4 regions of the Leisingera sp. M658 genome follow, and region 3 is predicted to be linked to each of the others. Evidence: riboswitches for the same ligand, from Rfam matches in the RefSeq annotation. Region 3 holds a riboswitch; each other region holds the start of a gene.
The links. Region 3 has a riboswitch for cobalamin ahead of K3724_RS02870 (hypothetical protein). Riboswitches for the same ligand answer to the same signal wherever they lie in the genome.
Positions count from the first base shown of each region.

Region 1: it holds a riboswitch for cobalamin, as region 3 does, so the genes downstream of both, K3724_RS14490 (DUF1636 domain-containing protein) here and K3724_RS02870 (hypothetical protein) in region 3, are expected to answer to the same signal.
Region 2: it holds a riboswitch for cobalamin, as region 3 does, so the genes downstream of both, K3724_RS05340 (ABC transporter substrate-binding protein) here and K3724_RS02870 (hypothetical protein) in region 3, are expected to answer to the same signal.
Region 4: it holds a riboswitch for cobalamin, as region 3 does, so the genes downstream of both, K3724_RS00525 (DUF4198 domain-containing protein) here and K3724_RS02870 (hypothetical protein) in region 3, are expected to answer to the same signal.

Region 1 covers NZ_CP083546.1:2,904,015-2,909,377, forward strand. The annotation lists gene glpD (glycerol-3-phosphate dehydrogenase) at 1-1,172, shown strand, start outside; gene cobO (cob(I)yrinic acid a,c-diamide adenosyltransferase) at 1,364-1,999, opposite strand; cobalamin riboswitch at 2,051-2,255, shown strand; gene K3724_RS14490 (DUF1636 domain-containing protein) at 2,351-2,761, shown strand; gene cobW (cobalamin biosynthesis protein CobW) at 2,764-3,798, shown strand; gene cobN (cobaltochelatase subunit CobN) at 3,983-5,363, shown strand, end outside.
Region 2 covers NZ_CP083546.1:1,055,073-1,060,435, reverse strand. The annotation lists gene K3724_RS05350 (ABC transporter ATP-binding protein) at 1-553, opposite strand, end outside; gene K3724_RS05345 (iron ABC transporter permease) at 550-1,599, opposite strand; gene K3724_RS05340 (ABC transporter substrate-binding protein) at 1,596-2,606, opposite strand; cobalamin riboswitch at 2,748-2,940, opposite strand; gene K3724_RS05335 (DeoR/GlpR family DNA-binding transcription regulator) at 3,050-3,829, opposite strand; partial or broken gene K3724_RS23955 (ABC transporter substrate-binding protein) at 4,015-4,985, shown strand; partial or broken gene K3724_RS05320 (glycine betaine/L-proline ABC transporter ATP-binding protein) at 5,091-5,363, shown strand, end outside.
Region 3 covers NZ_CP083546.1:553,378-558,740, forward strand. The annotation lists gene K3724_RS02855 (DNA polymerase III subunit gamma/tau) at 1-1,005, opposite strand, end outside; gene K3724_RS02860 (protein-tyrosine phosphatase family protein) at 1,201-1,749, shown strand; gene K3724_RS02865 (hypothetical protein) at 1,768-2,157, opposite strand; gene K3724_RS02870 (hypothetical protein) at 2,303-2,707, opposite strand; cobalamin riboswitch at 2,817-3,039, opposite strand; gene K3724_RS02875 (TetR/AcrR family transcriptional regulator) at 3,058-3,648, opposite strand; gene K3724_RS02880 (serine aminopeptidase domain-containing protein) at 3,733-4,611, shown strand; gene K3724_RS02885 (SRPBCC family protein) at 4,637-5,104, opposite strand; gene nudC (NAD(+) diphosphatase) at 5,162-5,363, opposite strand, start outside.
Region 4 covers NZ_CP083546.1:102,843-108,205, reverse strand. The annotation lists gene K3724_RS00545 (energy-coupling factor ABC transporter ATP-binding protein) at 1-423, opposite strand, end outside; gene cbiQ (cobalt ECF transporter T component CbiQ) at 410-1,198, opposite strand; gene K3724_RS00535 (cobalt ABC transporter permease) at 1,195-1,788, opposite strand; gene cbiM (cobalt transporter CbiM) at 1,785-2,402, opposite strand; gene K3724_RS00525 (DUF4198 domain-containing protein) at 2,413-3,198, opposite strand; cobalamin riboswitch at 3,339-3,554, opposite strand; partial or broken gene K3724_RS00520 (IS3 family transposase) at 3,665-4,829, opposite strand; gene K3724_RS00515 (TetR/AcrR family transcriptional regulator) at 5,097-5,363, shown strand, end outside.

The sequences.
Region 1 (5,363 bases), 2.0 Mb from region 3:
TGGGCAAACGCGGCATCCTGCCTGGCACCGCGAAACTGGACCTGTCGCACGATCCCGCAGGCAGGCCGCTGAAGGGCAAGTTTCAGACCGCGTTCGAATACTCCGACTGCTGGATCGAAGACGCCCGCCTGGTGGTGCTGAATGCCCGCGATGCACAGGCGCGCGGCGCCGAAATCCTGACCCGGACCGAGGTTCTGTCAGCCCAGCGCCACTCTGATCACTGGGTTGTCACCGTGAAGGATCACGCCACTGGCGAGGAGAAGGAACACCGGGCCAAGATGCTGGTCAATGCAGGCGGGCCCTGGGTTGCCGACGTGCTGAAGCAAAAACTGGGCCAGAACAGCCGCGAAAACGTCCGCCTGGTGCGCGGCAGCCACATCGTGGTGCCAAAACTGTTCGACCATGACCGCTGCTATTTCTTTCAGGGCACTGACGGGCGGATCATCTTTGCCATTCCTTACGAGCAGGATTTCACCCTGATCGGCACCACCGACGCCGACCATCCGGATCCGGAGACCAAACCGCACTGCACGGAGGCCGAGCAGGATTATCTAATTGATTTTGCGTCGCAATACTTCGAACAGCCACTGAAGCGCGCGGATATTGTCTGGACCTATTCCGGCGTGCGGCCGCTTTATGACGACGGTGCCAGCTCGGCCACTGCGGCCACCCGCGAATATGTGCTGACGCTGGATCAAGCACAGGCGCCGCTGCTGAATGTCTTTGGCGGCAAGATCACCACCTACCGCAAGCTGGCCGAGGCCGCGCTGGCGAAAATCGGCAAGGTTTTCCCGCAATTGCCGTCGGACTGGACCGCAGGCGTGGCCCTGCCCGGCGGTGATTTTGCGGTGGCGGATGTGGAGACGCTAAAAGCCAAGCTGGCAGCGGACTATCCGTTCCTGAGCGCCTATTGGGCCGCCCGGCTGATCCGCGCCTACGGGCTGGAGTCCTGGGAGGTGCTGGGCGATGCCAAATCCGCCGCTGATCTGGGCCAGGATTTCGGCGCAACAATCACCGCACGGGAACTCGACTGGTCAATTGCCCGCGAGTGGGTGCGTTCAGGCGACGACTACCTGTGGCGCCGCACTAAATTGGGTTTGCGCCTGGATGAAGGACAGCGCGCAGCGGTCGATGCCTATATCAGCGAGAAAGCCGCCCGGCTGGCAGCTTAATTCCGCATGCGCGCTAACAGTCCGGACTTCAAAGGCCGGGGCACTCCCGCCCCTTTTCAATGAACCAGAGGTTCCCTGAAAAGCGTTGGGCCGGGCGGGGGCGCTGCCGAAGGCAGCGCCCCCGCCCCCCGGCGATTTGCGAAGCAAAGCGCAAAACCTCAAGCCCGCTCAATACTGCAGCCTGAAAGGGATTAAAACTCCACCCCCTTCTGCGCTTTCACACCGGCGCGGAACGGGTGCTTGATCTGCCCCATCTCGGTCACCAGATCGGCAATCTCGATCAGCTCTTCCTTGGCGTTGCGGCCTGTCAGAACCACATGGGTCATCGGCGGCTTCTGCTCCACCAGGAACTCCAAAACCTCCTCAAGATCCAGATAGTCATAGCGCAGCGCGATGTTGATCTCGTCCAGCAGCACCATGGTGTTGCGCTCATCCAGGATCATCTCCTTGGCCTTCTCCCAGCCCTTCTGCGCGGCGGCAATGTCGCGGGCCTTGTCCTGTGTCTCCCAGGTAAAGCCTTCGCCCATCGCGTAGAACTGGCAGAGATCGCTGAAGTTCTCCTCGATCAGCGTGCGTTCGCCGGTCTGCCAGGCACCCTTGATGAACTGCACCACGGCGGACGGCATCCCATGCGCGATGCAGCGCATGATCATCCCGAACCCCGACGAGGATTTGCCCTTGCCCGGTCCGGTGTGGACGATAATCAGGCCCTTCTCGCCCTCCTTGGTCTTCATCATCCGGTCGCGCGCGGCCTTTTTCTTGGCCATCTTGGACGTATGACGGGCGGCTTCTTCTTCTGAGATGCCGGTTTCAGACTTTTCGCTCATTGGGGGCTCTCCAGCTGTTTGACCCATGTCTTGACAAAGAAGGGCACGATAGCGCAAGGGGGTTCAGCTGGTTCCTGTGAAAACAGGCGAAGAGGGAATGTGAAGGCTTTCGGGCCGAAGCACAGCCGCCCCCGCGACCGTGACCGGATGAGGCCGCCATGCCACTGGGTGATCCCCGGGAAGGCAGGATAGCCGGCAAGGCCCTGCGCCTTGGCATCCGCAAGCCGGGAGACCTGCCAGCGAAGGAGAGATCAACGGGCAGACGGGGTGTTCTGCGACCGGGTAAGGGGCTCGCACGACTGGTCCCTTTTCGGCCATCCCGCACGCCCTGCCGCGACAGGAGACGCGCCAATGGCTGACGACATGGCAGGCCAATCTGCCAGCACCCCGGGACCGGTCACGCTGACCGTATGCCTCACCTGCCGCCGCGAGGGCGCCGACCCCGAGGCCGCCCGCCCTGGTGCCATCCTGCACGCAGCGCTGGAAGAGGCCGGAATGCCCGAAGGCGTCCGTCTGCGTGGCGTCGAATGCCTGTCGTCCTGCAAGCGCGGCTGCGCTGTTGCGCTGATCGGCGGCGCAGAACGCTGGACCTATGTCTACGGCGACCTCGACCCTGACCAGCATGTTCCCGAAATTCTGGAAGGCGCGGCAGCTTATGCCGGCACCGCTGACGGCGTCGTGCCGTGGCGTGAACGCCCGCAAACCTTCCGCAAGCAATCTGTTGCCCGCATCCCGCCGGCCAAGTTCTTCTCCGAGGAGTAATCATGAGCGATCTCAACAAGATCCCCGTCACTGTCATCACCGGCTTTCTGGGCGCAGGCAAAACCACCCTGATCCGCCACCTGATGCAAAACCCGCAGGGCAAGCGTCTGGCCGTGGTCGTGAACGAATTCGGCACCGCCGGTGTGGACGGCGATATCCTGAAATCCTGCGCCGATGACAACTGCCCGGCGGAAAACATCATGGAGCTGGCCAACGGCTGCATCTGCTGCACCGTGGCCGATGACTTCATCCCCACCATCGAACAGTTGATGGCCCTGCCCGAAAAACCGGACCATATCGTGATTGAGACCTCCGGCCTGGCCCTGCCCAAGCCGCTGCTGAAGGCGTTTGACTGGCCCGCGATCCGCTCCCGCATCACCGTCGACGGGGTGATTGCCCTGGCGGACGCCGAGGCCGTGGCCAAGGGCCAGTTCGCCCCCGATCTGGACGCCGTGCAGGCCCAGCGCGAAGCGGACGACAGCATCGACCACGAAACCCCGCTGTCCGAGGTATTCGAGGACCAGATCTCCTGCGCTGACATCGTTCTGCTGTCCAAGGCCGATCTGGCCGGCGACGCAGGCGTCGAAAAAGCCCGCGCGGTGATCGAGGCCGAAGCGCCCCGCAAGCTGCCGATCCTGCCGATGAGCGAAGGCGTGATCGACCCGCGCATCATCCTGGGCCTGGGCGCCGCTGCCGAGGATGATCTGGACGCCCGCCCCAGCCACCACGACGGCCACCACGACCACGAGCATGACGATTTTGAAAGCATCGTTGTCGAATTGGGCGAAGTATCCGACCCGGAAGCGCTGCAAAATGCCATCGTGAAACTCGCCCGCGAGCGCAACATCCTGCGCGTCAAAGGTTATGTGGCGGTGGAAGGAAAGCCGATGCGGATGCTGGTACAGGCCGTGGGCGAGCGCCTGCGCGCCCAATACGATCAGCCCTGGGGCGCGCAGCCGCGCAAAACCGCCCTGGTGGTTATCGCCGAGCATGACGACATCGACGCCCCGGCCATCCGCGCCGCACTGGGCGCCTGAAGCTATGCGGGTTTGGCACATCATTTCAGATGACACCGCCCGGCCGCAGGCCGGGCTGCGCCCGACCCTCCCGTCAAACCGGAGGTTTGCCTTCGGCAAAATGGGAGGGCGCATTCGCACCCTCCCAGGCTCGGGCGCAGCCCTCAGAGCGCCCACCGCCTGCCAGACAACAAAGGCCTGATCCATGCACGTCGTCTTCCGCGAAAGCCACGGCCTTGATGAGACCGATACCCCGCAGGATCTCGGGCAGACGCCCGGCGATCTTGTGGTGCTGTCGTTTTCCGACAGCGACCTCGGCGCTTTTGCGGCGGGATGGCATCGCGCGGACGGCAGGCTGCCCTCCTTGCGCGTCGCCAATCTGGTCGCGCTCAAGCACCCGCTCTCGGTCGACGTCTACGCGGAACAGACACTTGAAGGCGCCAAAGGCATCCTGGTCCGCCTGATCGGCGGTGAAAGCTACTGGTCTTATGGCCTCGCCACCCTGCAGGACCTCGCCCGCCGCAAGGGCATTGCGCTGGCGATCCTGCCTGCTGACGGGCGCGAGGATGCCCGGCTGGATGAGCTGTCCACCCTGCCCGTCTCCACCCTGCGCCGCCTGCAGGCCTTGTGCGATGCCGGCGGCGCCGTTGCCGCACAGGCCGCCCTCGCCCAGCTGTCCCTCGCGGCAGGGCTTTATGCCGGCCCGGTGCTGGGCCTCAAATCCATGCCGCAGCATGGGTTTTATGACCCGGCCAAAGGCGTACTGGCGGATCTGCCCGCGCAAGACAAACCGCTGGTGCTGGTCAGCTTCTACCGCTCCTACCTCACTGCTGCCGACACCGGTCCGGTCGATGCGCTGATCGCTGAGCTGCGCGCCCGCGGATACGCCGCCTATGGCATCTTCGCCGCCAGCCTCAAGGCCCCCGCCGCCGCTGACTGGCTGCGCGAAACTCTCCCCGCGCTGTCCCCTGCCGCCATCATCAACGCCACCGCGTTTTCGGCCCAAGGCACCGACGGCAGCGCCTCGCCGCTCAGCACCACCGGCTGCCCGGTGTTCCAGGTCGCCCTCTCCACCGCCCGCCGCAAAGACTGGGCCGAGGCCGACCGGGGGTTGTCGCCTGCCGACCTCGCCATGCATGTCGTGCTGCCCGAAGTCGACGGCCGCATCTTCGCAGGCGTTGTCAGCTTCAAATCCCCGGGCCGGAAAGACCCGGACCTGCAGTATTCCCGCTTTGCCCACCGCGCCGATGCGGATCGCGTCAAAGCCGCTGTTGACCGGGTCGAGGGCTGGCTGCGCCTTGGCGAACTGCCCAACGCAGACAAACGCCTTGCCCTGATCCTCTCCACCTATCCGGGCCGCGACCACAACCTTGCCCATGCCGTCGGGCTGGACGCGTTGGCCTCTTGTGACGAGATCCTGCGCGAATTGTGGGATCAGGGCTATACCGTGGAGCCGCAGGAAAACACCGGCCTGAGGCTGATGGATGAGACCCTCAGCGTCCCGCTGGAAGACTACCGCGCAGCCCTCGCCAGCCTGCCGCAAGACCTGCAAAACACCCTGGCAGAGGCCTGGGGCGCCCCGAACC
Region 2 (5,363 bases), 500 kb from region 3:
TCAGGTTCCGGATGCAGTTCAGGATCGACAGCTGGTGATGAATATCCAAGTGGTTTGTCGGCTCGTCCAGCAGCAGCAGCCCGGGCCGCTGCGCAAGGGCGCGGGCGATGTGCAGCCGCTGCCGCTCGCCGCCGGACAATGTGGCCCATTCGCGGCTGGAAAAACCCTCCATTTCCACTGTCTTCAGCGCGTTTTCAACATGCAGGCTGTCTTCGCCGCTCCAAGGTCTCAACGCTGACAGCCAGGGCGTCCGCCCCAGTTCCACCACCGACCGTGCGGTGATGCGCTCGGCAGTATCGGCCTGCTGTTCGACAATCGCGGTCCGCTGGGCGACCTCTCTGCGCGTCAGCTGCGCCAAGGGTTTTTCCGCCAGCAGAACCTCGCCATGCGATGGGCGTGCCAACCCCGCCAGCAGCCGCATCAGCGTGGATTTCCCGGACCCGTTCGGACCGACCAGCGCCAGGGTCTCACCCGGCTGCACCGTCAATGAGACATCAGACAACAGCAGCTTGCCGCGGATGGAGTAAGACAGGCTGCGGGCTTCGATCTTCATCGCGCAGCCCTTCTTCCGCGCACCAGGATCACCGCAAAGGACGGCGCGCCGATCAGGGCTGTAACAACGCCGATGGGCAGCACCTGGCCAGGGATTATGATCCGGGACACGATGTCTGCGCCAATCAGGAACACCGCCCCGGTCAGCGCCGCGGCCGGCATCAGCCTGCGATGCCCGGGACCAACCAGGAACCGCGCCGCATGCGGGATCACCAGGCCGACAAAGCCGATCGAGCCGACAATCGACACCATCACCGCTGTGGTCAGCGCGGTGGCAAAGATCAGGATAACTTGCACCCGCCGCACCGGAATGCCCAGCGAGGCTGCTGAATCGGTGCCAAAGGTAAAGGCATCCAGCGCCCGCGCATGGAACCGGCAGACGACCCAGCCCGCCAGCGCCAGCGGCACTGCCAGCCACACGTCCGGCCAGCGCACCCCGCCCATATTGCCCATCAGCCAGAACATGATGCCGCGGGCCTGATCGGCGTTGGCGGATTTGGCGATGATGAAGGCCGTCAGCGCGTTGAACAGCTGCGAGCCTGCAATACCGGCCAGCACGATTTGCGCTGCCGCAGCGCGGCTGCCGCCGGCCCCGGCGGCCCGGGCCAGAACGGCAACAAAGCCAAAGGCCAGCAGCGCGCCGTTAAAAGCCCCAAAGGACAACGACAGCGCACCGCCGCCAAGCCCTGCAATGGTCACCGCAACCGCCCCGGTCGAGGCGCCGGCGGAAATGCCCAGGATATAGGGGTCTGCCAGCGCATTGCGCAGCAGGGCCTGCAGCACCACGCCCGCCACCGCCAGCGCCGCCCCGCAGGCCCCCGCCACAAGCGCACGCGGCAGCCGGTAACTCCAGATAATGCCTTGATCTATCGGATCAACCGGCAGCCCTGCCCCGGCCAGCTTATTGGCCAGAACCGACAGCACAAGGTCAGGCGCAAGCGCGGTTTCCCCGATCATTGCGCCTGCCAGAACCGCCGCAATCAGCACCGGCAAGGCCAGGCACGCGCCCTTGACGCCCTGCCATGTGATTGCAGCGGCTGCACTCACTGGCTGGTGCCGATCACGCTGAGTTCAGCAGCCAGATCCTCCAGCGCCGGAATGGCACGGATGGTGGCATCCATCGCCTGGGCGTCCATCACAACGATACGGTTGTTCTTGACTGCATCCATCTGGCTCGCCACCGGATCATTGCGCAGGAAGTCCAGCTTCTTTTCATAGTCATCCGCGGCAAAGCGGCGGCGGTCCATGCGGGCAATCACAATCACCGTCGGATTGGCCTTGGCGATGGTCTCCCAGCCGACTGTCGGCCATTCCTCGTCGGTCTCAACGACATTACGCAGGCCCAGCTGCTGCATCATGTAGCCTGGCGCGCCCTTCTGGCCGGCCACAAACGGGTCGCTTTCCATCTCGGGCGACGAGAACCAGAACACGGCAGAGGCATCTTCCAGCGCGACCTGCTGCGCCTTGGCAACCGCCGCAGCCTCGCGCGCCTTGTAATCGGCAACCAGTTCGGCGCCCTTTTCAGCCTCGCCAAAGATCGCCGCCAGTTCTTCGATCCCCTGATACAGGCTGCCGGTGGTGAACATCTGCGTGCGGGTGCCGTCACCGCCGGTGGTGTTGTCCTTGCCGACGCAATCGGCGGGCATCACATAGGTCGGAATGCCGAGGTCATGAAACTGCTCGCGCTTGGCTACGACGCCTTCGGGGCCGACGTGCCATTCGTATTGCGCTGCCACCAGACCGGGGCGTTTTGCCACGACGCTTTCAAAGCTTGGGTCGTTGTCGGCCAGACGGTCGATCTTGGCATTCATGTCTGCGTATTCGGGCAGCACGTCGTTGAACCAGACCGAGGTGCCCAGCACCTTATCGCCCAGCCCCAGCGCATAAAGCACTTCGGTCGCCGCCTGGCCAACCGTTACCGAAGACGCTGCCGGCGCCTCGAAGGTGACCGACTGGCCGCAGTTTTCTATGGTCAGCGGAAAGGTTTCGCCGGCCGCCGCAGCCTGTGCGGCAGCGATGAAGGAAAGGCCGATCAGGCCGGAACGCAAAAACATGATATTCGATCTCCATGTGTCAATGACCGGAGAACGGGTGAAAGGGCATTGACCGGTAAGGCTGAGGGTCTGGCCCCCGCTTGCGGCACCGGAAAACGGCGGCGCATCTTACCGGCAACCTCCCCGGACAACCCCGCCCGGTGTCTTTCGGTTTTCACCGGCAGGTCTCCTGACTGGCGGGTCAATGACTGTGCCGTCTTCCCGGACCGTTTGGTCCAGTGACGTCATGGCACAGCTCTCGCCGCCTACAGTTGCGGGGGCAGTTCCGTTTGGCGCCGGCAGGCACCGCGGATTCCCTCTTAGCCCTTTCGGGACCGGTAAAGCGCGGGTAGCGCATCCCTTTCGTTGCGGCAAGAAAAAGTTTTGATGCAGAGGGAATTCTGCAAACCGGGCGCAGCCAGAGCAACTGGGCTGCGTCTTGTCCGGATGACGGCCCTGCCCGGTTATTCAACCACGATCAGATCGGTATCCATCGCCTTGAGCATGTCCTTGATGGCCTGCGGCGGCTGCGCGTCCGTATAGAAGACCTCGAATTTTGTATCCTTGCCGACCGACACCGGTGCGCGCTTGTTGAACTTGTCATGATCGGCCACAACAATCCGGACCTGCGCATTGGCCGCCGCGACACGGGCCAGGTTTGCCTCTTCGAGATCATGCAGCATAAAGCCCAGTTCGGCATTGATCGCCCCGGCCGAAAAGATGGCAAACTGCACGTTCAGCCGCCGCACCAGATCCAGCGCTTCGGCCCCGAAAGCACCGCCGTCATGCGGGCGCAGCTCGCCGCCCGCCAGAAACACCCGGTTGTTGTTGCGCGATGCCAGCGCATGTGCCACCAGCACGGAATTGGTCACCACAAAGAGGTTCGACCGCTGCCGCAGCTCCTGCGCCACATAAGCGGTGGTGGAGCCGACATCCAAAAAGACCGAATCCCCGTCGCTGATGGTCTTGGCAACCTCGATGGCCAGACGCTGCTTTTCTGAGGCGTGTGTGTCCATCCGGTTTTGCAGCGGCAGCTCGTTCACATCTTCAACCAGATGCACCCCGCCGTGCACCTTGCGGACCGCTTGGGCATCCTCCAGCGTGCGGATATTGCGCCGGATGGTTTCATTGGACACACCCAGCCTGCCGGCCAGATAGCTGACCCGGCAGGACCCGCCTGCCTGCTGCAGCGCCCGCAGGATTTCCTCTTCGCGCTGATTGGTGGTTTTGCGGCTTTTGGTCATTGGGCCTCCTGTTGTGTTGCTACGCCAGAAAGCCACAAAAAACAACACATGAGGCCTCGGATACCGCGCCTGTTCGCCTCAAAACGCACTTTCCTCGAGGTGATTGTGGCTTATTGTGGTTTTTTATTGACTGATCGGCACAATCGCCGCACCATCATAACAGCCGACGCCAAGAATCGCACAAAATGCCACATATCAGGGAATTCCTTATGCTGAGAAACTTCAACGCTTTGGGAGCCGTGGCGCTGACAGCCGCCGTTTCCGCTTCATCCGCCTGGGCCGCCGAGTCCTCCGACCCCATTAAACTGACCTTGCACGACTGGTCCGGCCAGTTGATCAACACCAAGATCATGGGCAGCATCCTGCAGGAGGCAGGGTATAACATCGAATATGTCCAGGCAGACTATATCGCGCAGTTTGCCGGGCTGAAGACCGGCGATCTGCATCTGGCGATGGAAATCTGGGAGACCACCGGGCGCGAGGCGCTGGACGACGCAACCGCTTCGGGCAAAGTTGTCAATGCCGGCGAAACCGGACTGATGGCGATCGAGGAATGGTGGTACCCCCCTATATGAAAGACCGCTGCCCCGGCCTGCCCGACTGGCAGGCGCTGAAGGACTGCGCCGAGGAATTCGCAACTGCGGAAACCTCGCCCTACGGGCGCTATGTCGGCGGCCCGGTCACCTGGGGCGGTTTTGACGAGGAACGCGTCGAGGCGCTGGAGCTGGAATTTGAAGTGGTTCACGCAGGCACCGACGCCGCACTGTTTGCCGAACTGGAATCCGCCTATCAGCGCCAGGACCCGATTGTCCTGTGGGTATATGTGCCGCACTGGGCGCCAGCCAAATACGACGGTGAATTCGTGGAGTTCCCGCCCTATTCCGCGGAATGCTACGCCGATCCTGCGGCGGGGGTGAACCCGGATCTGGCCTATGATTGCGGCAAGCCGCGCGGCCCGATCTGGAAAGCCGCTTGGGCAGGGCTGCCGGAAAAATGGCCGGGCGCCTATGAGATCGTGCAGTCCTACCAGATTACCAACGAAGAGATGAGCGCCATGGTCGGCAAGGCTGATCTGGACGGCGTTGATATCGATACAGTGGTGTCGGATTGGATGGCCGCAAACAAGGACCGCTGGTCCGGCTGGATCAGCAACTGATCTCACTCCCGGGGCTGCTGCACGCTCTCAGGCAGCCCCGGCCTTTTCCCCTGCCCCGTCAATCAACCCGGCCGCATTCCGCGGACCGGTTCAGGAACCGCATTGATGACCCCCAAGACCAAACTCTCCTGCCGCAATATCTGGAAGCTATATGGCGCCAATACCACGGCGTTTTTGAACGGCAACCCGTCCCCCAGCGGCGCGGAGATCCGCAACGCGGGTATTATCGGTGCTGTGCGCGATGCCCGTATCGACATTGCCGAAGGCGAGATTTTTATCATCATGGGGCTGTCCGGGTCCGGCAAATCGACCCTGGTGCGCTGCCTGTCGCGGCTGATCGAACCCACCGGTGGCCAGGTGCTGTTTGACGGCGTGGAT
Region 3 (5,363 bases):
TCTGCCGCGGGCACGTTCATCCGGGCTGACGGTCGGGTCCTCGGCGGCATCCGGCGTGATCTTAACCACCGAGACCCAATGGGTGATCTCGGCCAGGTCGCGCAGCACCGCCAGCGGGTCGGCGCCTTCGGCATACTGGCCACTGAGTTCGGTCAATGCAGCCGCCGCATCGCCGCGCAGGATCATGTCCATCAGGTCCAGCACCCGGCCCCGGTCGGCCAGACCCAGCATAGCGCGCACCTGATCGGCAGAGGTTTCACCCGCGCCATGGGAAATCGCCTGATCCAGCAGCGAGGTAGCGTCGCGGGCGGAACCTTCGGCGGCGCGGGTGATCAGCGCCAGCGCGTCCTCGGCGATCCGGGCGTTTTCAGCGCCGGCAATCTTTTGCAGCAGCGCGATCATCACTTCGGGTTCAATGCGGCGCAAATCAAACCGCTGGCAGCGCGACAGCACCGTCACCGGCACCTTGCGGATCTCGGTGGTGGCAAAGATGAACTTCACATGCGCGGGCGGTTCCTCCAGCGTCTTCAGCAGCGCATTGAAGGCGCTGGTCGACAGCATGTGAACTTCGTCAATGATGTAGATCTTGTAGCGGGCCGAGGCGGCGCGGTACTGCACGCTGTCGATGATCTCGCGGATGTCGTTGACGCCGGTGCGCGACGCCGCGTCCATCTCCATCACGTCGACATGGCGGCCTTCCATGATCGCGGTGCAATGCTCGCACTGGCCGCACGGATCGGTGGTGGGGCCGCCCTGGCCGTCCGCACCAATGCAGTTCATGCCCTTGGCGATAATCCGCGCGGTGGTGGTTTTGCCGGTGCCGCGGATGCCGGTCATAATAAAGGCCTGGGCAATCCGGTCAGCGGCAAAGGCGTTTTTCAGCGTCCGCACCATGGCGTCCTGCCCCACCAGATCGGCAAAGGTTTCGGGCCGGTATTTGCGGGCCAGAACCTGATATTGGGATTGGCCGGATGCGCCGGAAGTGCCGCTGGGGGTATCGTTCATGATGTCTCGTGCCGGATTCGGGATGCGGGGTGTTTCGCGTTGCGCGCAGGGTATTGAAGCGCGGCCCGTTCGTCCACCGCCGATGGGGCTGGCACGGGGCCGCAAAAGAGCTTTGGGATTGCCCGCTTAACGCTTAGGCTGCGAAGGCAGGGGACTGCGGGGGAAATGCAGGAACGCAGCGGCTAAGGAGGCGGTATGCGATCTGAGGATATCCCGGAACCTGCGGCGCAGGACGGCGCGGCGCCGGCGGGCCTGACCATCCACGCGCTGTCAGCAGGCGGCGGCATTCTGGCGCTATGCCCGCTGCCCGGGGCGGGAGGCGATTACCGCAATGACCTGATCCAGATCTATCAGTGGAGGCCGGGGCTGGTCATCTCAATGACCACCGAGGCCGAGCACGCAGCCGCAGATGTGCCGCGGCTAGGGATTGATATTCAAAGCATGGCCTGCCGCTGGCTGCACCTGCCGGTGCCGGATTTCCAGGTGCCGCCGCCCGCTGTGGCGGCAAAATGGGCGGCGGCCAGCACGTCCGCACGGCAAGCACTGTCCGGCGGCGGCCGGGTGCTGGTGCATTGCAGGGGCGGCTGCGGGCGCTCCGGCATGGCGGTGCTGCGGCTGATGATCGAATGCGGCGAAGCCCCGGCGCAGGCGCTGACCCGGCTGCGCGCTGTACGGCCCTGCGCGGTCGAGACGGAGGAGCAGCTGGATTGGGCCTGTGCCGGTGCGCAGGCTGCCGGGCCGTGACCAGCGCCGCCACTGGGGCTAGTCGAAGCTCAGATCAAAACCTCTACCGATGATAAAAGGCGCCCGGAAGTTTTCGCCATGAAAATAGTAAAGCCCCTGCTCCGCATCTTTCACAATGGCATAGCAGCCCCATTCCGGTGTGTTCCATAATCCGGACCAGCTGGAGCAGTACTGGCCGTCTTCGATTTTATAACGTGCTTCCGAAGGGGCGGCGTCGCCTTGCTTGATCCAGAGCGTCAGTCCGGACTCCGAGAAATACTGGCGGGTATGGCTGTCGAAATGCAGCCCTTCAATCGTCTTCCCGGTCAGCAGGTCTATGATCTCCTCGGTGGACAGCGGCTGTTCGGCGGCGGCAAATGTTGCGTAGGCACTCATGACAGCGCAGGCCGGCAGAAAGGTCTTAAACATTGGCAATCCCCTTGCATTAAGTCTGAATACCGGGAATTGCCTAGAGCCGATCCGGCGGACGGGCCAGTCTGATGCCGAACACATTTGTGTCAGCCGGATATGTTTCGGGCCGCAGGGAACCGCGCCAGCCCGTTCGGGTTGCGGATCACAGTGCCATCATCCGTTCTGCTTCCCGCGCGTTCACCGTTTTCGGCAGCGCCTCCATCAGCGCGCAGGGACGGGTGTCCAGCTTTGACGCGGCAAAACCGGTTCCGTCGCGGCTGAGGATGGCATCGGCAAAGCGGTCCAGCCCCTCGCGCGGCGCCTCTTCACCCACACCGCAATACAGCCGGATCCGGTCATGGCCGGCGGCAAACTGCGCCGGGCAGCTGCGCGGGCAGCCGTCCAGTGCGGTGGTGCCGGTGATCTCGAAATCGTCTTGCGTCAGCGGTTTTGCCTTGGTCATCGCCTCGGCAAGTTTGGTGATCATCCGCTGTGCCGCGGGGCAGGGGCGCCCCAAATACTTGCAATCTGTTGCCGCATAGAAATGCGTCTGGTCGGTCCACATCATATCTGCGCCCTCCGCGCGTGGCACGGGGGTCATGGGGACAAGAGACCGGATGAAAGACGGATCACAGCCGCCGCAGCCATCAGACCCTGTCCGGACACCCCGCCCGGGTTCGAGTTACACGTCTGATGGCAGGTCTCCTGACTTGCGGGTCGATGCTTTCCCGATCCTTCCCGGCCTCGTTTCGAGGGCCAGTGGCTCTATCGGGGTCGCTCGCCGCTTACAGTTGCGGGGGCAGTCTCGGACTGGGCCAGCTTGCGCAGGCCGCACCGTGTTCCCTTTTCATCCCGGACACAAGATTCTGTGGCACGGGAACCATCAGCACAAGCGGTAGCGGTTAGGTGCCCGAGTCGTCAATTGTTTTTCTGCATCTGCAAATACAGTCCCCGGATCACATCCGAGTCGCGCCGCACCCGGGCCAGCTGCCAGCCGCCCTGCAGCAGGATGTAGAAATTCTCCGCCGCCGCGCGGGCCTCAGGTTCGGGCAGGCCCAGGCGGCGGGCGTGGCGGGTGGTTTCAGTAATCCAGCCCTCGAACAGATGCGCGGCGTGCTGGTGGAACGCCTCGTTCTCCGGCCCTTCGAACAGGGTAGCCGAAACCGGGCAGCCGCTCCATTTGCCTTGTTTGTCAAACAGCTTGGCCAGTTTGTAACAGACCGTCTTGGCCCCCTCCCGGAAGGTGGGCGCCGGGGCAAAGGACGCGTCAATCAGCAGCAGCATCTGCCCTGACGCCCAATCCGCTGCGGCCAGGGCCAGGTCGGATTTGCCACTGGGGAAATGGTGATAAAGCGAGCCCTTAGGCGCCCCCGCCTCAGCCAGCAGTTCCGCCAGCCCGGTGCCGCTGTAGCCCTTGTTGCGGAACAGGCCGGCAGCGGCGCGGATCAGCCGCTCGCGGGTTGGGGGCAGGCTGGTCCCACCTGCCTTGGCTGTCGTTACGTCATTCATGGCGGCAACTTGACAGCATTGGACCGATTGGTCCAGAGATGAATTAGACCAATCGGTCTAGATCAATCGGCTCAGGAGGCTGCCATGCTGGACAAAAGCGCAGAACATACCGCGGTTATCCGCGAGGAGGCCCTGCGGTTTGCATCTGGCACCCACATGCTGGCCGGGCGGCTGTACCACCCTGCGGGGCCGGTGCGGGCAGCAGTGGTGCTGAATGGCGCAACCGGGGTGCCGCAGCGCTATTACCGGCATTTCGCGCGCTGGCTGGCAGCAGAGCAGCAAATGGCCTGCCTGACCTATGACTACCGGGATTTCGGAGACTCGGCGCGGGGCCATCCGCGCCATTCCGACGTGACAATGGTTCAATGGGCGCTGGAGGATCAGCCAGCTGCCAGGGCCGAACTGCAACGGCACTATGCGGGCGTGCCGTTGTGGGTGATCGGCCATTCGCTGGGGGCAATGCTGATGCCCCTGCAGGATGGCCTGAAGGACGTCGCCCGCATGATCGTGGTTGCGGGCGGCTTGGTGCATCACCACGATCATCCCTGGCCCTACCGCGCGCTGGCGCTGGCTTTCTGGTTCGGCCATGTGCCGCCATTGGTCCGTGCCTTGGGCTATCTGCCCGGGCGCGCGGTGGGGTTCGGGGCCGATTTGCCTGCCGGGGTCTACTGGCAGTGGCGGCGCTGGTGCACCACGCCCGGCGGCTACTTGCCGGAAACCGGCTTGGCCTTGCCGCGGCCCAAATGGGCAGGCACCGGCGTGCCGGTGGATCTGTATGCGATGGCGGATGACGATGTTGTGCCGCCCGCGGCCGTTTGGCGGCTGGGGGACGTCTTTGGCGATGTGCCGCAGCGGCGGACGGTGCTGGTGCCGCAGGAGGCGGGCGTGCAGAAGATCGGCCACCTGGGCGCCTTTGCCCGCGCCAATGCTGCCCTGTGGCCGCGGCTGCTGCCGCCGCAATAGCACGGCGCCCCGCCAAACCTTGGGATCAGGCGGTGCGGTTCAGCCGTTCCTCGGTGATCCGGGCATAGTCGGCCAGCCGCAGCTTGAACCGGCGGGTGAGGTTGCTGCGGGCCAGTTTCAGCGATTGCACCAGCAGCCGGCCGGTCAGGGTGGTCGGCGCCAGTTTCAATTGCACCGACATCCGGGTCCGCCGCGGCGACAGCGCCAGCAGCTCAACCTCAAGCTGGCCGTCCAGGCCGCTGCCGCTGCCCGTCAGCGCCAGCCCGGTGACCGGGGTATAAGACGCCAGCGTCAGCCGGATATCGCGCTGCTTGCCGCGAAACCGAAAGCCGATATTCCAGGCCAGGCCGTTTTCCGGTTGGGCGGTGTCGCCGGTCCGCTGCACGTCGATGCCGCGCCGCAGGGCCGAGCGCTCCAGCAGTCCGAAATCGGAGACCGCGCCAAAGACGTCGGCAATCGGGGCTTCGATATCTTCTTTGCTTTGAAATTCCATGCGCGCCTGCTTTGGTTGCGCTGCCGTGCCGGCGCGCCGTTTTCGGCAATATGCTATTTAGTCCAGGGTGTCCGCAAGCCAGTTCTTGAGCAGAAAATGCGCAATTGCCCCCTGACGTGACGGCTTTAGAACCGGGTGTTCGCCGGCAAAGACCGTCATCATGTCCTGGCGGCTGACCCACAGCGCGTCTTCGATCTCAGCCGGGTCGATGGTGATTTCCGTGCTCAGCGCCTCGCCCGCGCAGCCGAACATCAGCGAC
Region 4 (5,363 bases), 450 kb from region 3:
GCCCGACAGTTTGTGGGTCACCCGGTCGCGCAGATGCATCAGCTCCAGGCGGGTCAGCACGCTGTCAACAATTGCCAAGGCATCCTGTTTGGATTTACCCAGGTTGAGCGGACCAAAGGCCACATCCTCGGCCACGGTCGGGCAGAACAGCTGGTCGTCGGCGTCTTGAAACACAAAGCCCACGCGGCGGCGCATCTCGTGAAAATCCGCTTCCGCCATGCAAGGCTTGCCAAAGGCGGTGACGGTGCCGCTGGCAGGAACAAGCAGCCCCATGATGATTTTCAGCAATGTCGATTTTCCGGCGCCGTTGGGCCCGGCAATCGACAGCCGTTCACCAGCGTTGAGCCGCATCGAGGCGCCTTCCAGCACCGGATCAAGCCCAGGGTAGGCAAAGTGGATATTGTTCAAATCAATAAGCGGCATAGGCGGCCTCCGCCCAGATCAGGGCAGCAAGTGCGGCGGACAGCGCCGCGGCAAACAGCAGGTCGGACCGGCTGAAACGAAAATCCTCCAGCAGGATGATGCGGCCGGAGAACCCCCGGCATTTCATCGCCGCCAGAATGCGCTCCGACCGTTCGATGGAGCGCACCAGCATCATGCCAACCAGATAGCCGTAACTGCGGTAGGTGTGCCAGTTGGTGCCGGGGCGGAAGCCGCGCAGCTTCATCGAGGTGCGCAGGCGCTGGTATTCCTCGCGCAGAACGTCGATGTAACGGATGGTGAACATCATCAGATGCACCAGCCGCTCCGGGGTCTTGAGGGCAAAGAGCGCGTGGCCCATGGTTACCGGCTCCATCGAACCCACCAGTGTCATAACCGCAAGGATCACCGCATTGGCGGTAAGGGCAATCTCGGTTGCACGCCACAGGCCTTCCCAACTGGCCTCCAGCCCCCAAATGGACAGGGCCGGGGTTCCGGGCACGGTAAAGGGCAGCAGCACCAGCATGAAGATGATGAAACTGTCCATCATCGCCATCCGTTTCAGCGTTTGCCGGGGCGGCAGGCCAGAGAAGGCCAGCAGCCACATCGACAGGCCAAGAGCGGCCGCCAGAACCCAAAGATTGCTGAGCGAGACAACCACCACCGCATAGGCGGCCGTCATCATGATGCGCATCCGCGGGTCAAGTGCTGTGACCTTGGCGCGAAAGGTGCCGAACCCGCCGAGCGGTTTTTCCTCGCTCGTCAGAACATAGGTCATGCGCTGCTGCCGATCTTGCGGCGTGCAGCGATGTAAAAGCCAAGCCCGAACAGGCCGCAGATATAGCCGATACCGCCAAGCACGGACTGAAAGTCCGACTTATTCTTGAACGCTGTCAGCTCCTGGCGGAGCGGGCGCAGTTCATTACGCAACATGGTGGCAAGCTCGGAGCGGGTTTGATCGGAGAGGCCCGCGGACCCTGCCGCCGCCGGCGCTGCAGAGATGTCCATGGCAGCAGCCGCAGAATTTGCTGCAGCGCCCGGGCTTTGCCCGATGATCTGCGCGACTTCCGCACCGTCCATCATCATCTCGGCCACGTGGCCAGCCCCCAGATCGCCACGGAAGATATGTGTCACAGGCTCCGACGGGGTGAACAGGAAAAAGCCGTCACCGTCGGTTCTGGACTCTCCCAGCTTGCTGCCGGCCACGTCAAAGATCTCAATCAGCAGGTCCGCGGCCATGTCACCGTTGGAAAAGCCCACTTCGCCCTCAATGTCGGAACCGGACGGAAAAACAGCTGAGATAACATTGTGTGCCATCACCGGGAGCGGCGCCAGCAGCGCAAGGATCAGAATGCAGGAGCGGATCATGCAAGGCTTCCTTTTGTGTCGAAAAACAGCTCGGGCTTCACACGCCGCGCCAGGAAAATGGCAGCGCCGGACAAAAGCGCTTCGATGATCACCACCGGAATATGGGAAAAGAACACCAGTTTCGCGGCCAGGATGAACTCATCGCCGGACAGCATCAGCGATACCGCCACGGCCAGAGTTGTGGCAGCAATGGCCGCGCCGCCGCCGATTCCGCCCCAGATGGCACCCTGCAGAGGCGAGCCGCGGGCCACCAGCGGGCGGAATATCAGCCCGACCAGAACTGCAGGCAGGGCGATGTTCACGGCGTTCACGCCCAGCACGGTCAGCCCGCCGAAGCCAAAGAACACCGCCTGCAGCAGCAGTCCGACAAACAGGGCCGGAAAGGCCGCCCAGCCCAGGACCAGCCCCGCAAGCCCGTTCAGGATCAGGTGAACCGAACTCGGCCCGATCGGGACATGGATCAGGGAGGCCACAAAGAAACTGGCAGAAAGAACCCCCGCCGCCGGAATACGTTCCAGCGGCAGGCTCCGCAGCCCCATGGCGATACCGCCGACGGCGGCAACCGCGCCGCCGATCACAACCGGATTCGACAGTGCGCCGTCTACGATATGCATGGTGCTATTCTCACTTCAGCTCTTCAGCGTGGATCCACAACACAGCGTCCTGGCTAAGCTCCTTGCCGTCATGCTCAGTCGCCGGGCCGGAGCCGAGGGCGGCAAATCCCCAGTGGCCCGCTTTCGGAATGCCAAAGGAAAAGACGCCATTCTGGTCTGCGATCGCAACGATGGCGCCGCCGGACATCGGCTGAACCGTCGGGTTGGTTGTGGAAAAAGCCGCAAGGTCCGGCTCTGATGCCATGAACTCAACCTCGATTTCGGCGCCCGGAACCGGCTTGCCATCCGCCAGCACCTGACCCGAGAAGGTAGAGCCAACAATGACGTTATAGGGCTTGTTCAGCGGCAGGATCTCGGTTTCCAGGCCCACTGGCTGATCCCAATCGGTGGGCAGGGTGTTGCGGTTCAGCACGACTTTGGAAATCTGCTGAATATAGATGTCTTCGCTTTCCTCATAATAGGGCGCGGGCACAGTCACCACCACATAGTCGCCCGAGCGCTTGACCGGAACCGACGCCCTGTAGGCGGCGGCTTCGTTCTCCGCGCCCTTGAATGTGGCCGGTTCCAAGCGGTCCGAAAGATCAACCTTTTCGCCCTTGTGAACCATAAAAAATTCTTCAGGTTTGCCCATGTCCATCACATGGCCGTTTTCCAGCGGGTGCCAGAACACCAGCCCCATCGGCACATCGCCGGGCTTCCCGATCAGCACGTTTTCAGTGTAGTTCAGCTGGAAATGCGCCGATGCGGTGACCGGCAGGGATACGGCCAGAGCTGCGGCCAGATATTTCAGTTTCATTTCGTCCTCATTCGACGACACAGGCGCACCTGCAATCAGGAATGAACAACGGGGATAGTGGCACGGAAAAGCCTGAACGGCAGCCGCGCCAGACGCGCACCCCGGCGTCCGGTGGAAAAGGGCAGACACTCCGCTAGCGAAGTCTTTGTCCTGTGTCCGGCAGGTCTCCTGACTCGCGGGTCTTGGTTCGGCTGGCCTTCCCGGGAAAGATCCCAGTGGCATGTTCAGCGTCACTCACCGCTCACAGTTGCGGGGGCAGTCACGGATTTGGTCCCTTATGGGTACGCCGCACCGTGTTCCCTATTTCTTCCGCTGCGCATTGAAACACTCGCGGAACCGGTCACACTGGCTGAATGGCAAAACCATTTTACTGAGTCAAGCTTCCCGTCTTCTGTTCAGTTGCCGAATGAGTACTACCTTGCGGTGCTCCACTGATCAGCCCCACTTGAATGGTCCAGTTTGCTTGTTAGTGCATGACTTGCCTTGGGTCCATCTGGACGATGGTTTCCGGCGCCGGTGGGCGATAGCCCAGAGCACTATGTGGGCGTTTGGTGTTGTCGTGTTTCCTCCATTCTTCGATGAGGATTTGCGCCTCGCGCAGGCTGTAGAAGATTTCGCCGTTCAAGAACTCGTCCCTGAACCGTGCGTTGAAGCTCTCGCAATATCCGTTCTCCCATGGAGACCCTGGTTCGATGTATGCGGTCTTCGCGCCAACAGCCTTGATCCAGTTCTGGACGGCCTGAGCAACAAACTCCGGACTGTTGTCTGAACGAATGAACGACGGCACCCCGCGCAGAATGAACAGGCCGCTCAGGACATTGATGACGGTGCCTGAGTTCAGCTTGCGATCCACACGGATGGCAAGACACTCCCGACTGTACGCGTCGATGATGTTCAGTGTCCGGAAGGCTTTTCCATCGTCAGTGCGGCAATGCACGAAGTCATATGACCAGACATGGCTGCGCCGTTGTGGCCGAAGACGCGCACACGATCCATCGTTCAGCCAGAGCCGTCCCTTTTTCGGCTGTTTCATTGGTACTTTCAGCCCCTCTCGCCGCCACAGCCTTTCGACCCGCTTGTCATTCACATGCCAGCCAGCGTCCCTCAGCAAAGCCGCAATCCGACGATAGCCATATCGACCGTATTGTCCCGCCTGCTCGATCATGCCGGCAGCCAATCGTTCTTCATCAGCGCGGCCTACTGGCACTTTGCGCTGCGTGGATCGATGCTGTCTCAGAACCCGGCATGCCCGGCGCTCCGGGATGTGCAGTTCAGCACGAACGCGATCAATGCAAGCGCGGCGGCGAGCGGGGCTTAGAAGTTTCCCTTCGCAGCTTCCGCCAAAATCAACTTGTCCAGCGTCAAGTCAGACACCGCCTTTCTCAGCCGTTCATTTTCCTTCTGAAGACGCTTCAGTTCTTTCAGCTGGTCCGTGCCCATTCCACCGTACCCTCAGCATCACGCTTGAACCAATGGCGCTGCGATGCTTCGATCTTCCAGCGATAAGACGTCTGTTCAGTCACACCAATCTGACGGATCGCATCCAGACGCGGCATACCTTGCCCAGTCAGAACCTCAACTTGCCGTAACTTCGTGACAATCTCCTCGGGCTTTGGCCGTTTGTTGGCCATGGTATTCCGCCGTTTTCCTAAACATAGCGGAGGACCACTTCAGTGGGGGAAGACCAGACTTGGCGTGCTCCTTGGGATAAATATGTAGCTCTTACTTAGATCGAGTACTGCCAACATGGTGTAAGATTCTCTTACTTCACGGAGCTGATGGAGTAGAAATTGGCAGCCGTCGCAACCGCTCAAGGAAACCCGATGACTTAGCCGCAATCCAAGAAGAAATTCCATCACGGTGATCTCAAGACCGCCCTGATCGATGCAACCATTGAAATGATCAGGGAAAGGCGGGTTGAGGACGTAAGCGTTGCCGATGCCGCCCGCGCCGACCAAGTTTCAAGCGGCGCGTCCTACCGGCACTTCAAGGACCGCGATGAATTGCTGGCAAATGTCGCCGCCGAAGGCTTCCGGAGATTTTCCAAAGCCAAGATTGACGCCTTTGCCAAACATCCAAAGTATTCGGTTGAAAGCCTGATTGCTGGCGGCTGCGCCTATGCTGAGTTTGGCGCAGACAATCCCGAACTGTTTCACCTCATGTGG